DNA from 2 places in the Saccharicrinis sp. 156 genome. Region 2 is predicted to be linked to the other one. Evidence: riboswitches for the same ligand, from Rfam matches in the RefSeq annotation. Region 2 holds a riboswitch; the other holds the start of a gene.
The links. A riboswitch is a leader RNA that binds a small molecule or an ion and turns the genes downstream of it on or off. The one in region 2 is predicted to bind cobalamin.

Region 1: linked by a shared signal. The riboswitch ahead of ACRD64_RS17825 (ABC transporter substrate-binding protein) and the one ahead of ACRD64_RS10090 (TonB-dependent receptor plug domain-containing protein) in region 2 are both predicted to bind cobalamin.

Annotation. Positions count from the first base shown of each region.
Region 1 is NZ_JBNGOS010000030.1:53,008-61,229, forward strand. Features, by position in the region: gene ACRD64_RS17805 (energy transducer TonB) at 15-695, shown strand; gene ACRD64_RS17810 (DUF4837 family protein) at 817-1,818, shown strand; gene ACRD64_RS17815 (tetratricopeptide repeat protein) at 2,067-3,098, shown strand; gene ACRD64_RS17820 (hypothetical protein) at 3,284-3,478, shown strand; cobalamin riboswitch at 3,615-3,811, shown strand; gene ACRD64_RS17825 (ABC transporter substrate-binding protein) at 3,839-4,975, shown strand; gene ACRD64_RS17830 (iron chelate uptake ABC transporter family permease subunit) at 4,982-6,028, shown strand; gene ACRD64_RS17835 (ABC transporter ATP-binding protein) at 6,030-7,064, shown strand; gene ACRD64_RS17840 (FKBP-type peptidyl-prolyl cis-trans isomerase) at 7,050-7,487, opposite strand; gene ACRD64_RS17845 (endonuclease/exonuclease/phosphatase family protein) at 7,728-8,222, opposite strand, start outside.
Region 2 is NZ_JBNGOS010000013.1:74,546-82,767, reverse strand. Features, by position in the region: gene ACRD64_RS10100 (hypothetical protein) at 1-150, shown strand, start outside; gene ACRD64_RS10095 (YncE family protein) at 198-1,295, opposite strand; cobalamin riboswitch at 1,522-1,739, shown strand; gene ACRD64_RS10090 (TonB-dependent receptor plug domain-containing protein) at 1,818-3,776, shown strand; gene ACRD64_RS10085 (hypothetical protein) at 3,802-4,893, shown strand; gene ligA (NAD-dependent DNA ligase LigA) at 5,029-7,065, shown strand; gene ACRD64_RS10075 (DUF6913 domain-containing protein) at 7,070-7,615, shown strand; gene ACRD64_RS10070 (penicillin-binding protein activator LpoB) at 7,697-8,222, shown strand, end outside.

The DNA of each region.
Region 1 (8,222 bases), on a different contig from region 2:
TAAAACGTTAGACAATGGAAGTGAAAAAAACGAAAGAAGCCGACCTGGAGCGAAAACGGTTTATGTTTTTACAGATTGGTTTAGTGGTGGCTTTGGGAGCTTCGCTAGTAGCATTCGAATGGAAGACTATCCGTCAGAATCCCGGAGTACTGGTCGATAACTCGATTTTTGATAACGATGAAGAAATGATCCCTGTTATTAGGGAGAAAGAACCTGAAGTAGAGCAGCCGAAACCAAAACAGATTGTTTTGGAAGAGTTGCTTATCGTTGATGATGAGTACGATTTGCCAGAAGAGGAGTTGGAAATTAATTCAGAATCATTGGAAGATATGTCCATCGCACTGGAACACATGGGAGAACAAGAGGAAGATACCGATCCAATACCGTTCTTTGCCGTGTCCGACAAACCAGAGTTTCCGGGCGGAGAAAAGGCGTTGAGATCCTTTCTGGCTTCCTCGGTAAGGTATCCGGTAATAGCCGCCGAAAACGGCATTGAAGGTACTGTTTATCTGAGTTTTGTGATTAGTGAAACCGGCCAGGTTGAAAAAGTTAGCATACTCCGGGGGGTCGATGCTAATTTGGACAGGGAGGCTTTACGGGTGGTATCGGGTATGCCCGATTGGAAGCCAGGTAAACAAGGCACTCGCGCGGTGCCCGTGTCGTATCAGGTACCAATAAAGTTTGCTTTACGATAAGTTGTTAATATATAGTGATTACCAATAATTCCCAAGCAAGCAATAAAAATAAAATTCTTAGATATAGCTGCCTCGTTTTCCCTTTTCGAGGCAGGTTTTTTTTAACTAAAATATGAACTCCATGATTATTCTTAATGTACTTTCTTTGCGTAATTTTAACGTAGTGTTCGTTGCCTTGTTCTTTTATATTTCCGGCTGTCAGACTTCTGGAGATTCCATTAAAAGCCGATCGGTTGGTGCCCCTGGTGAGCTTTTGGTGGTGATGGATAAGGGCTTGCAAAAAACAGAAGTAAAAAGAGTTATAGCTGCCTTTGCCAACCAGGAATTCCCTTGCGTACCGCAAGCGGAACCGACCTTTAAAGTATCTTCCATAACGCCCAATGACTTTGAAGGGCATTTTAAGGCATATCGAAACATTATTATCGTGCAACAAAAAGCATTAGATAAACCTAAGATTTTATTCCGGAGAAGTGTTTGGGCAAGGCATCAGCAGGTTGTTGAAATTGAGATCCCAAATATAGCTTCTTTCTCGAAAGTATTTAAAGATCATCAATCACAAATATTTGATTTTCTGTATTATGGTGATATTAAAACCATGAAATTGGCTAACTTTAAAGGTGCTGATACCGCAACAAGACGATATATCCACGATAAGCATGGGGTGAAAATGGTGCTGCCCAAAGGTTATAGATTGGTTAAAGATACAGCTGACTTTAGTTGGTTTAGGTTCGATCGATTAGAAACATCCATGCACATTGTGCTAAAATCTTTCGAACTGGAAAACATATCGTCCATTAGCGATAAGGACTTGGTACACTTGCGCGATTCGGTAGGCAGGGTATTTATTCCCGGACCTTCGGAGCTAACTTGTATGCAAACGGAGAAAACAATACCTGTAGTTTCTAAAAGGATGGTTGTGAATGGTTTAAATGTGATCGAAGTCCGAGGATTATGGAAGGTGGAAGGTTTTTTTATGGGAGGGCCATTTGTCGATTATTTTATAATAGATGATGCCAATGGCCGGTTATTGATGATTGATGGTTTTGTTCACGCCCCGCAGAAGCAAAACAAAGCTTATTATGTAAGGCTGATCGAATCTATATTGCAATCTGTTAAAATTTGATAAATGTGATAACGGTACGATTATTGAAGATCAGAGTTAAATATTTCTGTGTAATTTCGCGTTCCAGCAATTAAAGAAGCGGAATACCGTTTAAAATATAAATAAACTTAATTCTAAACAGATAAAATACCCATGTCTGTTGTTATACAAACAAAGTGATGATTAAAAACATAGGCCCTTTGCCTCCTATGCTATAGAGGAGCAGGTGATGTTCGTTAGTCTTGATACTTGATACTTATTTTAATTAGATGAATGCTAGAATAATAATCGCAATAATTATATCCTGTATGCTTGCGCCATTGCAAGTACATGCTCAAACCTCCGATTTTGAAACCATCTTATCAAGGGGAATATCCGATTATCAAACCGGAAAATATGAAAAAGCCTTGTCTTGGTTTAAGCAAGCATATAAGCTTGATAAAAGCTCGGATTTGGTTTGCTACCAAATGGCGGCAACTTATCTGGCTTTGCAGGATGATGCGCAAGCCGCCGTTTACAGCAGTAAGTTGTTGGATAAAGGAGGGGAGTATTGCGAAGATGCATATCTCATAAATGGTTCGGCCTGGGAAAACCTTGGGAGATCCAGGAAAGCCAGAAAAATCTATAAGGAAGCTTTGAAGAAATATCCGGCTAGCTATTTGTTGCATTATAACCTGGCACTGTCCCAATTTAATAATAAGCAGTATGAAGAAGCACAAGAACACGCGGTTTTTGCCATTGAAATGTATCCCGCACATGCGAGCAGCCACCTGCTGTTAGCTTACATCATGTTCGACATGGGGGAAAGGGTGCGCAGCATGTTGCCCCTATACTACTTTTTGCTGCTGGAGCAGGACAGTGATCGCAGCACAACGGCTTATGATCTGTTGGGGTCTCTTTGGAACCAGGGTGTTCGTGTAAAAGGGCAGCGTGATATCCAGCTTATTAAGGCCGGTTTTAACTATGGCGAATTTGCCAATGCAGAATTGGCTGTAAGTATGATTAAAGCCTCTGAATTTGAGAAAGAGGCCGAAGGAACTGAGATAGGTAATAGTTTGTTGGTTAAATTTGCTAACAATAGTACAACGCTTTTTAAGATTTTGGAAGAGTCGTCTGTTGATAAAAATGGGTTCTGGTGGGATTTTTACGTGAACTTCTTTTCAAAGCTCCAAAAAAATAATTTTTCGGAAACATTCTGCTATTTTATTAGTGGTTGCCGATATAACGAGGATGTGTTATTGTGGATGTCGGAACATCACAATGAATTTCAGCGTTTTACATCTTGGATGGAGGCGCAGTAACAACTGTTGTCAAATAATTCCCGGGATTACCTGTTCGTTTTTCGATACTCCCCTTAAGCGTCGCATATCCTCCATTTTCATTCATGGATAAAAGCCGGATAAACTTTATTCATCAATTTTGAATCAAATTGGCCAAAGCCTCGTATGCACAGAAAAGCATGTAGAACTAATAAAAATAAAAAATTATGGGCAAGGTTAAAACAAAGCATTTTCAATATACTGGAGTGGATGATTTCGATACCGCGATAGATCTGCAAATCAATGACTTTATTGATGAGAATAATGTTGATTCTGACAATATTGTAGATATAAAGTACTCTGCTCACTCCAGCCAGGAGGTGAACACATACTCAGCATTGTTGGTGTATATCGAGGAATAAAATAATAAATAAAAGATATGGAAGGTCGTTACTGTTGGGAACGACCTTTTTTTGTGTGATTTTTTTAATGTATTTTTGCCCCATCCAATTTTGCGCATAGGAACTTTTTGTAATGAATATATTAGGTGACTAGAACGGAGAATGGATGTAATGTGGTGTTGCATATAGCATTGTAAAAGGGAATCCTGTAACCGATGTTTTCGGGAGTCAGGAACTGTACCCGCAGCCGTATTCTGCCCTAATGGGTGAGCGAAAAATCACTGACAGGCAACAGCCTGTTGGGAAGATGCTCTAAATGAAAGTCGGAAAACCTGCCACGAAAGAAATAAGTAACCGTTTAACTTTCGGGAGTATAAAGTGATGACAGTAAAAAAAAGTGGATTATTTGTGGTGCTTATATTTGTGCTGATGGCCTGTAATCAAAAACAAAACGCCAAGCACAAAAGCCGGAATGAACTTGAGGCTGATGCGGTTTATCAGCCTGCCTATGCCAATCGTTTCTCCATCCAATACTTTAAGGATCATAAAAAAATAGAGGTTAAACATCCGTGGGATGAAAGTGAAAAACCTATGGTTACTTTACTTTCCGACGATGAACAATTCCTTAAAGACCACCCTTCGGCCATAAAAATACCGGTAGAAAAATGGATTTCTGTAACATCGACGCAAATATGTTATGCGAACGAACTAAACGTTATTGACCAATTGGTTGGTATGGCAGAACCTGAATATGTATCTAACCCCAAGATTCAAGAGGGATTAAAAAAAGGAAACATAAGGAATATAGGAACAGCTTTTGCGCCTGATTTGGAGTTGTTGTTAGCCTTAAATCCTGATATGATGATGATATCCCCATTTAAAGAGGATTTTTACGGACCCGCGCGGAGCGCCGGCATTAATATCGCTACAAATAGCAGCTATCTTGAAAATACTCCATTGGGGAGGGTGGAATGGTTGGTATATGTGGCCGCATTTTTTAATAAAGAAGAGGAAGCTATTTCAAAAGTAACCGAAATTGCCCAAAGATACCACAAAGTGAAAGCGCTTGCGGCTAGTTCAAAAATACGGCCGAGCGTTTTTTTAGGTAAGGTGTATCAAGGCGTTTGGTATACGGCGGCGGCAGAAAGTTATAACGCAAACTTTTTAAGGGATGCAGGTGTCGACTATGTTTTTAAGGACAGGCATGGAACCGGTTCCCTAAGTTATGATTTTGAAACAGTGTATGAAGCGGCCGGTAACTGCGATTATTGGTCGTTGATGGTGAATTATAAAGATGAGTTTAGCTATTCCGCTTTACTGGATGAAGATGGAAGATATGCGGATTTTAAAGCTTTTAAAACTAAAAATGTAATTTTTTCCAACACCAATCATTCAATGTTGTACGAAAAGGGATTGTTGGAGCCTGATGTTGTCTTGTCGGATTTGGTAATGCTGTTTCACCCTGGTCTTTTGAAAGGTAAAGAGTTGGTATATTATAAAAAATTATATAAAGATTAGCGTTGTATGCAAGGCGAGCTCGCAAAAGGGAGGAAGAATTATGCTTTTATGGCGCTGACCATATTATTAGTTTTTCTTTTTGTGCTTAATATCTCCCTGGGATCGGTGTATATCCCATTTCAGGTAGTAGTGAAATGGATGTTGGGTTTACCGGTTGACAATGAGATATGGGGAAACATTTTGCTAAAATCAAGACTCCCGCAAGCAATAACTGCTTTGCTCGCCGGCGCGGGTTTGGCTGCGGGCGGACTTCAAATGCAAACCTTATTTCGGAATCCTTTAGCGGGGCCTTCTATTTTGGGTATTAGTTCCGGGGCTGGTTTGGGAGTGGCTATTGTAGTGCTGTTGTTTGGGGCAATACAGGGAATTTCGCTTTCCAGCATAGGATGGTTTGGCTCTCTTACCATTACAGGTGCAGCATTTGTAGGTGCGCTTTGGGTATTGTTTATGGTGCTTTTTTTGGCCCGTAAGCTAAAAAACAATGCGATGCTACTGATCGTAGGCATCATGGTAGGTTATGCTTCAAGTGCCATTGTAGGGCTATTGCAATATATCAGTAGCAAAGAAGATGTTCAGGCTTTTGTGGTGTGGGGCTTAGGGTCGTTTAATAATCTCTCCTGGGATAAACATGTCATATTTATACCCATGGTTTTATTGGGCTTATTAGGTTCCTTGTTCCTGATTAAGCCGTTGAATGTTTTGCTGTTAGGCGAAAACTATGCCGCTAATTTAGGTTTAAATATCAAACGTTCCAGAGTTGGTATTTTAATCGTGACCGGTTTGCTTACTGCTACAGTGACGGCTTTCTGTGGACCGGTGGCTTTTTTGGGACTGGCCGTTCCGCATCTTTGTAAAGGAATTTTCAAAACTGCCGACCATTCGGTTTTAATTCCCGGTGTAATATTATTTGGAGGCGTACTGGCTTTGTTTTGTCATCTAATAGCCCGATTGCCGGGTTTCGATGGGACTTTGCCCATCAATGCGGTGACCTCGCTTATTGGAGCGCCCATAGTGGTGTATGTAATCTTGAAACGACGTAGTTTAATGCAGTAATATGAAGGAGGCGCAAGAAAAAATGTTTTTAGGTACAGAAAACCTGGCCGTGGGTTACGATAAACATGCCGACCCGTTGCACCGGAATATCAACGTGAGCGTTAAGGCTGGTCAGTTTATCTGTCTGTTGGGGCCTAACGGAGCAGGGAAATCAACGCTAATAAAAACATTGTCGGGATTTTTAAAGCCGTTAGACGGGCAGGTATGGTATGGAAAGGATAAAATTGAAAATCTATCCGAGGCCCATCGCGCCAAAAGAGTTAGCGTAGTGCTAACCGACAGGATAGATGTGCAAAACCTAAGCGTGTTTGAGCTGGTTGCTTTAGGCAGAACACCTTATACAGGATTTTTTGGTAAGCTGATGAAGCAGGATGTGGAACTGGTTCTGCATGCCATAGAAGAAGTTGGATTAAAAGGGTATGCCCAGAAACACATGGACAAAATGAGTGATGGAGAACGTCAGAAGGCTATGATTGCCAAGGCGTTGGTGCAGGAAACCCCGTTTATTATATTGGATGAGCCAACGGCCTTCCTGGATTTGCCTGCGAAAATCGAAATCATGCAACTGCTCCGTCGTTTGTCAAGGAAAAAAAATAGAGGTATTCTCTTGTCTACCCACGACTTGGAAATGGCTTTACAGATAGCCGATAAAATTTGGTTACTGGGACAGGGAAGAACATTACAGGAAGGTATTCCTGAAGATTTGGTGCTATCAAATGATTTTAAGTGTTTTTTTGAGCGGGAAGGAATTGAGTTTGATAATATTACTGGCAGTTTTTTGTACCATAACATAAAAAGGGAGCCCATCTCAATAGTGGGAACAGGTATTCGGAGTACGTGGGTGAGCAGGGCATTATACCGCATAGGCTTTGAGCCGGTAATCGATGATTGCGAATGGAAGGTGGAGGTTGGTTCTGGTGCTCCTCATATTTATAGCTTGTATTTTAGGGGCAAACTGTTAGGCGAAAGCAATTCGATAGAGCACTTATTGAATTCGATAAGTGCTCAACTAATAACGGATTTAAATAATCTCTAACAAGCTAACGTCAAAAATAACTACAGCAAAAGGACCTATCCTTCCACCGGAACCTTTTTTGCCCCATCCTAGTTCAGGTGGCACATAAAATTTATAGCGGCTTCCAATTTTCATCATCATAAGACCTTCCTTGTAGCCATCAATCACTTCATCTAACTTAAACTCCATGGGTGAATTCTCCTTGTAGGTATCGTCCAATATCTTTCCTCCCAGAAGCATAGCCCGTTGGTGTACTTTTACGGTGCTGTCGTATCGAGGGCTGTCCCCTTCACCTTCTTTGATAATCTCATATTGAAGCCCCGATTCGGTTTCAATAATATTGGGTTTGTTAAGGTTTTGTAACAAGAATTCTTCCGACTTTTTTCGATTTTGTCCGGCAGATCCGCCGCTTGCTTGTTTCCCTTTTCCTTTGCTTCTTGCCATAATTGATTTATAATGCGATTAACTGTTTGAAAGTGCGTTATTGTGATATTACAGGACAGACTTGCCTCCCTTTGTAAATATTGCAATTAACATTGCCCTTACGGACTTTGCATTGATAGAACACGCTAACAGCACTTTGAGATTTTGGAATGCAATATATGGCCTGAAGAAACATACATTTCTAATATTCCCCTTCGATGCTGCAACCCAGTTCTTCAGCCCAAAGATAAAGTATTCTAATTAATTAGGGGATAATACCAGGTAAACAGGTAAGTGGTCGCTATAGCCGTTTAAATAATTTCCCCCGCCGTAGGTTCTTAAAAGGTAACCTTTATAATCACCATCTTGCTGAATTAGATAGGGTTTTTTGTAAATATAAGCAGAGTCGTACTGAAACCCTTTTGAGCTATCTAAAAGTCCCCGGGAGATGATCAATTGATCAAATAAATTCCATTTGCCCCTGTAAAAAAGCGTTCCTTTTCCTTCTTTGAAATTCATGGCTAAAGGATTATATAAGTTATTGTGCTCTAGGTTGTTTTGGGACGTATGTGCGTCAAGGTGAATATGAACGGATTCATCGGTTGGGTCATCATTTAAGTCGCCCATGGTAATAATCTTTGCATCCCTGTTTATGTGTAAAAGAGAGTCGATGATTTGCCTGTTCAATAAGGCAGCCGATTTTCTGGAAGGGAGGCTTCTTTTTTGCCCGCCGTACCTGCTGGGCCAGTGATTTAC
Region 2 (8,222 bases):
ATTACCGCCATATTTAACGAATTGTCGAAGCCCCTTTTCTCCTTTATTAAATCGTTCGCAGAAGGAATTATAAAAAGGACAAAAGAAAATAAAGAGGCAAAAGCGCAAAAAAAATCCTCCGAATCATCATCTGACAAATCGGAGGATTAAATATCTTGCAAAGGCGCAATGAACAAAAAGCGCAGAACCATTTTTTGCTAGCGGACAAATACAAAATGACGCGGCATTACGCCAACTTCAAAAACAGTATTCTCACTATTATATGCATATCGGTCGAATATGAATACCGAACCGTTTGCCTCGCCCTGTCCATCAACAGCGCAAAAGTATTTTCCGGTATATGGATTAATGGCCATAGCATCAAACACCATACTTTTATAGGTTTCTTCCTTAAAAAACTTGTTGGCAGGTAATTCATCATCATCATAGCGCATAGCGTATGTACCATCGTTTACGTAAAATATGGTACCTCCTCCAAGTGAAGTCATTAAACAATTTCGCCCGTTCGCCACATAATCATCCACAAACGGAAACACTTTTACCTCATGTGTTCCGTAGTTGATCCTGGCCAATCCGGCACCTTCCCCATTCAATCCCACACACAATACCCATATGTTCCGGTAACCGTCGATCACCATCTCAACCGGAGTTTTTAGTTTCAGCGTGGTTGTTTCATCTAATTCCTGTTCCAGCGCTATTGTATCTGTTACCTCTTTTAGGGTAATATCAATAACCATCACGGTTGAATCAGGATATGCCTGACCGCCCGTATTGGCCACGTACAACTTTTTCCCCTTGCTATATGCTATTCTGGTAGGATTTTTACCTACTCTTAATGGTTCGCCAATCTCTATGGCAGTACTGTCCATTATCAAAACAGAGCCGGAATTCCCGTCACTCACCGTTCCTTGGGTAGCATATAAAAACTGGTCCGACACCGCCTTTAGGTCTGTCAAATTGCTAAACCCGTTTTCACTGCCTATTGATATGAAAGACTCCATATCAACCAAGTCAATCTCCTGGGCACCTGCCGAACCTTTTAAAATATAACCTCGGTTACCGACCACGGAAAATGCGGTCAGCTTTCCACCGAGCGAAACGCTATTGACTTCGTTATACATATCTGCAGTAACACTGCTGTCTCTTTCATTGTAAAAACTTACTGTTCCACCTTCATTTCCCACAAATACACCGGCAAGTGCATCATTAGATATGATATCCGGATAGTCTTTATCGCACGAAACAAATGCTATAAGAATGGTCAGAATTGCGGGGATATGGATTTTATTCTTCATTTATTTTTTCGTTTTCTATAAATTTCAAATGCAAATATAAGATTTCGGTTGATATAAACACTTATCTAATTCAAAACATAATCCTGATTCAAATCCTTTAAGAAAAAATAGTTTTTTTTATTTATTGCCATTTAAGCCACTATAAAGACCGTCCATTTATTTCTATGGTTCTCCCGTTGATTAATTATTTAAATTTTGAATAAATATTAAAACTCGATTATTTTATTACATTTGCACAAAATTTGGTTTTCAACGGTTGTAACAACCGGCGAATGAAAAGGGAATCCGGTGCTTGGCGTATACCAAAATTCCGGAACTGTACCCGCAGCTGTAGGTTCAATTAATTGTTACTGAAAGTCTCACACCACTGACAGGCACGTGTCTGTTGGGAAGGTATCAGTAATTTGAACGAGTCAGAATACCTGCCAATATAGTTTAACAAAGGCTTCGGGAGCTAGGCTGTTAAAGGTATTCTGCAAAGGGCATCTTTCCTATTCTATCCGAGCTACGATTTTAACAAAGATGCTAAGATTAGTAGGGATTGTTTTTATTATTGGTATTGCTTCCGTTGTCCATGGACAAACCTCATATTTTTTGAGTGACACCTCGCACCTGGTGCTCGAGGATACCATACATATTTTAGAGGTTGAGATTGTTTCTCCTGTGTCGAACAAATATCAGGTGGGAAGCAAAACACAAAATATATCCGCGGAACAATTGGAGCAAATGGCTTCCCAAAACCTAACCGGATTACTTTCCAGCTATGCTCCTATTTATATAAAATCGAATGCAGGTGGCTTGTCCAGTTTTCATTTCAGGGGTACATCAGCCGACCATACTTCCTTGATGGTTGGGGGACTAACCCTCAACTCGTTAACCCTGGGCAGCTCTAATCCGAGTAATGTACCCATCTTTCTTTTCGACAAGGTTAACATTTTGTACGGAAGTTCTTCCGCATCCGTTGGTTCAGGTTCCATTGGTGGTAGCATACGATTAGGTTCTTCCCTAAACTGGACGCAAGGACAAGAAGTAGATCTGCTTGCTTCAACGGGGTCGTTCGGGATGCACACGTTAGGCGGTAAAATTCTTTTGGGCAATGGTAAATTCGAATCTGTCACCCGCCTTTTATCTTACAAAAAAGAAAACAACTTCGAATTTAAGAATACAGAAATCAAAGACTTTGAAACGGGAAAATACAGAACTGAAAAGCAAAAATATGCGGCTATCGATAATATAAACCTTGTGCAGGAGTTCAATTTTAAATTCTCGGACAAGGAAACGTTGACTTCAATGTTTTGGTATGCCAATAATTGGCACGAAGTTCAACCAACCATAGAAGCCAATTCAAGTGACACGCTTAAGCGCGAAATATATGAAGATACACACTTGAGGAGTTGGGTTCAATACAATAACCAAAAGCACCAAGTAAATTTTCATGCCGGCGCAGGGTTTGTTTACGATGATGCTACTTACAATGACAATACGAATCAATCTATCTCAACGCAAAGGTTAGTTTCCGAAGTTGGTTTAAACCATCGATGGAAAAGTATGAAATACGCAATAGGTGCGCAATATAAACACATCATACCCGACGTATATGCTTATAAAGACAATCCAATAGAAGACCGGCTAGATCTATATTCATCATTATTCATTAATGCAGGATCAAACACTACAGTATCAATCAACCTACGCCAGCAATTTGTTACAGATTTTACCGCACCATTTACCCCGGCTTTAGGGATAGAACATAACCTAATGACCAATAAAAACTCCATCCTTAAACTGACAGGAAACATACAAAGAAGTTATAGAATCCCAACCTTAAACGATCGTTATTGGGACCAACCGAATTATACGGCAAACGAAAATTTAAAACCCGAAGATGGACTTAACATTGAAACAGGGATTAAACATACCATCTGTTCAGAATCGTTTACCCTTAAAACCAATATACAATACTTTTATATGGACGTTGACAACTGGTTGATGTGGATTCCTAAACCGGATGGTTGGATCGCTGCTAATATACTTAGCGTAAAAAGCAAAGGGGTAGAGTTTCATTCGGATGCTACTTTAAATCTCAATCGGACAACCATAAAACTAGGCGCAAATTACACGCACAACACAGCCGTCAGAGACAAATCGAAAAATCAAACCGATAAAATTGGTCGTCAACTGGAATACACGCCCAAAAACCTGGCCAATGGGTTTATCCATTTTAACTACAAAGAACAGGGTATAAAAGTTAATGGATCTTACACCGGAAGCAGATACTACAATCAGGAGGAAGGAAGAAGTCTTGACCCCTATTTTCTTTTTAATATCTCCGCGTACAAAAAACTGGAGCTAAAAAAACACAAGCTTCGTATATTTTTGAATGTCGATAATGTTTTCAGTGAAGAATATCAGAACGAATATAGATACGCCATGCCTATGGTAAGTTACACTTTAGGCGTGCGATTCAATTTTAAAAATTAATATTAAATTCTATAAATCAATAAAAATGAAAAAGTTAATTTTATTATTTGCCCTCGTTCCATTTCTGTTTTCATCATGTGAGGATGACAATGAGGTTATTAGCAATGATGAAACATCAAGTCTTTACATTGTAAATTATGGTAATTATGGAGGTACTAAAGGTTCTCTATCATCATTTAACCTGGCAGATTCAACGATAAACAATTATATATACGAATCTATTAATGGCGTTGCCATGTCAGGAAACCCGCAATTTGCCTATAGCTACGAGGGAAACATTTATGTAATGGGAAACAACAAGGACGAAGTATATCATTTCGACAATGTTTTCCTGGAACAAACTGAAAACGGCGTCACCTCTGATGTTGTTAAACCAAGATATTGTGTTGGTGATGGTGACTATTTGTATATTTCATGTTGGGGCGGCGACATCTGGGATGACATCAACCTGTCGTACATTGCCAAATACAATATTAAAACCAATGTTGTGGAAAAAAAGATTCCGTTGGCAGGTGGTGCCGAAGGGCTTGAGATTGTTAACGGTAAATTGTACTGTGCGCTAAATTACCTGCAGAAAGTGGCCGTAATGAATTTAGCCACAGAAGAATTTACATATATAGATCTTCCTGCTGTATCTTCTTATTTCCTTAAAGACAATTCCAACAACCTATACGTTAGCTTAATAAGCACATACGGATCTCCTTCTACCGAAACCGGGATTGGGTATATCAACACGCAGAATGACGAGCTTGATACCGTGCATCAATTAAGTGGCGTTTCCACCGGATACAGCTCCATCATGGCTGCCAATAATGATTTTTCAAAAATCTACCTTGTGGCATCTTCATGGGTGCAGGATGCGGATGAAAACTGGATTCAGGTAGGTGGGCTGCAAACTTTTGATGTAGCAACCAGCACTTTCGAAACGGAACCTTTTTTATCTAACATAAACGGTTTAAACGGAGTAGCCGTTAACCCGGAAACGAATGACGTATTCTGTATGATCTCGGAAAGCACTTCAGCAAATGGTCAATTGTTAATGTATAACAAAGATAAAGAACTCATAAAGACCTTTAACACGGGGATAGCCCCGGCTTGGGCTTTATTTGTACAATAAATATCATCTGCCAATTAATAACTGTTGAAGCATGCTTTCTCAAAATGTAGGGAAAGCATGCTTTTTTGTTTTCCCTGGTTCGTTCCTTGCCTAAAAATTGTATTTTTACACGTTACCTATTCTAAAAAATGATAGATGATGAGCAAAGATATACAACAAGAAATACAATACTTAAGAGAACAACTTAACCAACACAACCATAATTATTACGTTTTAAACCAGCCTACTATTTCTGATTATGATTATGATCAGATGATGCACAAGCTCCTGAAACTAGAAGAAGAAAACCGCGATTTTTTTGACCCCAACAGTCCAACCCAACGTGTAGGCAGCGATTTATCCAACGATTTTCGGCAAATTACCCATCAATACCCTATGCTTTCGTTGGGCAACACTTACAACGAAAGTGAGATAGCGGATTTCCACCAAAGGGTAACCAAGGCCATTGGCGACGAGATTGAATACGTGTGCGAGTTAAAATACGATGGTACCGCCATAGGCCTTACCTATGAAAATGGAATACTGAAACATGCCGTAACCCGGGGCGATGGAGAAAAGGGGGATGACGTAACTTCCAATGTTAAAACTATACGAAGTATACCGCTGCAATTAAAAGGCGACTACTTGGAGAATTTTGAGATTAGAGGCGAAATTTTCATTCCTAAAGCCGAATTCCAAAAAATAAATGAACTCCGTGAAACAGAGGGTGAGGCTCCTTTTGCCAACGCCAGAAATGCTGCTGCGGGTTCGCTCAAAATGAAAAAAAGTTCCGATGTGGCCAAGCGTGGTCTGGATTGTTTCCTATATTATATGTTGGGCGACAAGCTGCCCTCTGCCCTTCATTCCAACAATTTGGAAAAAGCACGAACATGGGGTTTTAAAATTCCCGAACATTACAAACGCTGCCATTCTCTGGATCAGATTAACGATTTTATAAATTATTGGGATCGTGAAAGATTCAACCTGCCTTATGAAATTGATGGTATCGTGATAAAGGTGAATGATATAAACCTACAAAATGAACTGGGTTATACGGCTAAATCACCCAGATGGGCTATATCCTACAAATTTCAGGCGGAAGAAGCGCGCACAAAACTGCTGTCCGTCGACTACCAGGTGGGCAGGTCGGGTAAAATAACACCGGTCGCCAATTTGGAGCCTGTTCAACTGGCAGGCACAACGGTAAAAAGAGCTTCATTACATAATGCCGACATCATTGACCTACTGGATTTGCATGAATCCGATATGGTATATGTTGAAAAAGGTGGCGAAATCATTCCTAAAATCACACGGGTCGACGAAAGTGCGCGACACCCCATGTCCACTAAAATTAATTTCATAACACACTGTCCCGAATGTGGAACAGCGCTTATTCGCCCGGAAGGAGAAGCAGCACACTTTTGTCCCAACGATAAGGTTTGTCCGCCGCAACTCAAAGGAAAGATTGAACATTTTGTGAGCAGGAAGGCCTTGAACATTGATTCATTCGGCGAGCAGGTGGTTGACCTGCTTTTTGAAAAGGGATTGGTACAAGACGTAAGCGATATATATGCGCTAACCTACGAACAACTCAACGGCTTAACCAGAGTTTCCGGTGATGAGGAAAACAAAAAGCTTTTCAGTTTCCAGGAAAAATCGACACAAAACCTTTTAAACGGCATATCCAGATCAAAAGAAGTTCCTTTCTCCAATGTTTTATTTGGGTTGGGCATTAAACACGTAGGCGCCACGGTAGCCAAAACCTTGACCAAAAAGTTTAACACCATAGACAAACTGGCTGCTGCCACGCTGGAAGAACTAACAGAGGTGGATGACATTGGCCCCAAAGTGGCCGAAAGTGTGATAGCTTATTTTGCCGACCATGAAAATCAGGCCATGATATCGCGGTTGAAAAACACAGGCCTCCAGTTGGAAAGCGAAGAACAAAAAGAAAGCGAGGGCAAATTTACCGGACTCTCGTTTGTTGTCAGCGGAACCTTCTCTAATTTCTCCCGCGACGAACTTAAAACCATCATTGAACAACATGGCGGCAAAAACCTTAGCGGAGTTTCGGCAAAAACATCGTATCTTGTAGCGGGTGATAAAACCGGACCTGCAAAATTAGCGAAAGCTGTAAAGATCGGCGTGAAAATTGTGAACGAATCCGAATTTATTGATCTTCTAGAAAATTAATTCTGTGAACTACTATAATAAGCTTAGAATACGAATGGGTGCTTTCATGTTAAAGCAAAAACTTAAAAAGAAAAAACGGACACCTGTAATATGCAACTTAAAACAAGCCAGGGACATAGGAATTGTATTTAATTCAACCATTGATAACGACCGTCAAACAGTAAAAAAATTAGAATCGTTTTTTAAAGAATTAAAGATTACGGTTGAAGTGATGGGCTATTCCAACAGGAATAAAAACGGAGACACGCTCATTGGAGATAGTCATCATCATTATCTTTACGCTAATGATTTAAATTGGTATTACGAACCCAAAGGCGATACGGTTGATCATTTTATGCAAACCCCGTTTGATATATTAATTGATTTATACCAAGACGAAGAATTTCCGATTGAATACATCCTAAAGATGTCGAACGCAAAATTTAAAGTAGGCTGTGCGCACCTTGACAAAGGCCTACACGACATGATGATAGATGTGAGCAAAAAGAAAGGTGATTCGGCGTATTTAATAGAAAATATTAAGCATTACCTTAGCATTTTAAATAACTAGTTGGCACGATAATTGATTTTTCAGGATTATAATATTTACATTATTTGATATAAAAATTTATCCAACCAAAACACGTTAGATATGAAAACTAAATTACTTTCGTCCGTACTTTTCGTCGCGTTACTTTTTTCTTCCTGCGCCAGTCATAAAGTGGAGAGGGTGTCTCCCGATGAAGCAATCGACCTTAGCGGAAGATGGAACGACACGGACTCAAAAATGGTGGCAGAAGCCATGGTAGACCAGGTACTTTCAGGTGCATGGATCGACAACTATATGCAAAAAAACAACGGTAAAAAACCGGTTGTAGTAGTGGGTTTAATTTATAACAAATCGCACGAACATATTAGTTCAGGGACTTTTATTAAAGATGTAGAGCGGTCGTTTATTAATAGTGGCAGGGTTCGTCTTGTGCAGGCTGCCGACAAAAGAGAAGAACTTAGAAAAGAACGTGCGGCACAACAGGAGTTTGCTTCCCTGGAAACCGCCAAGCAGTGGGGGAAAGAACTGGGCGCCGATTTTATGCTAAACGGAGACATCAACTCCATTGTGGACACGTATAAAAAAGAACGCGTAAACTATTATCAGACGAATCTGGAACTTTCTGACC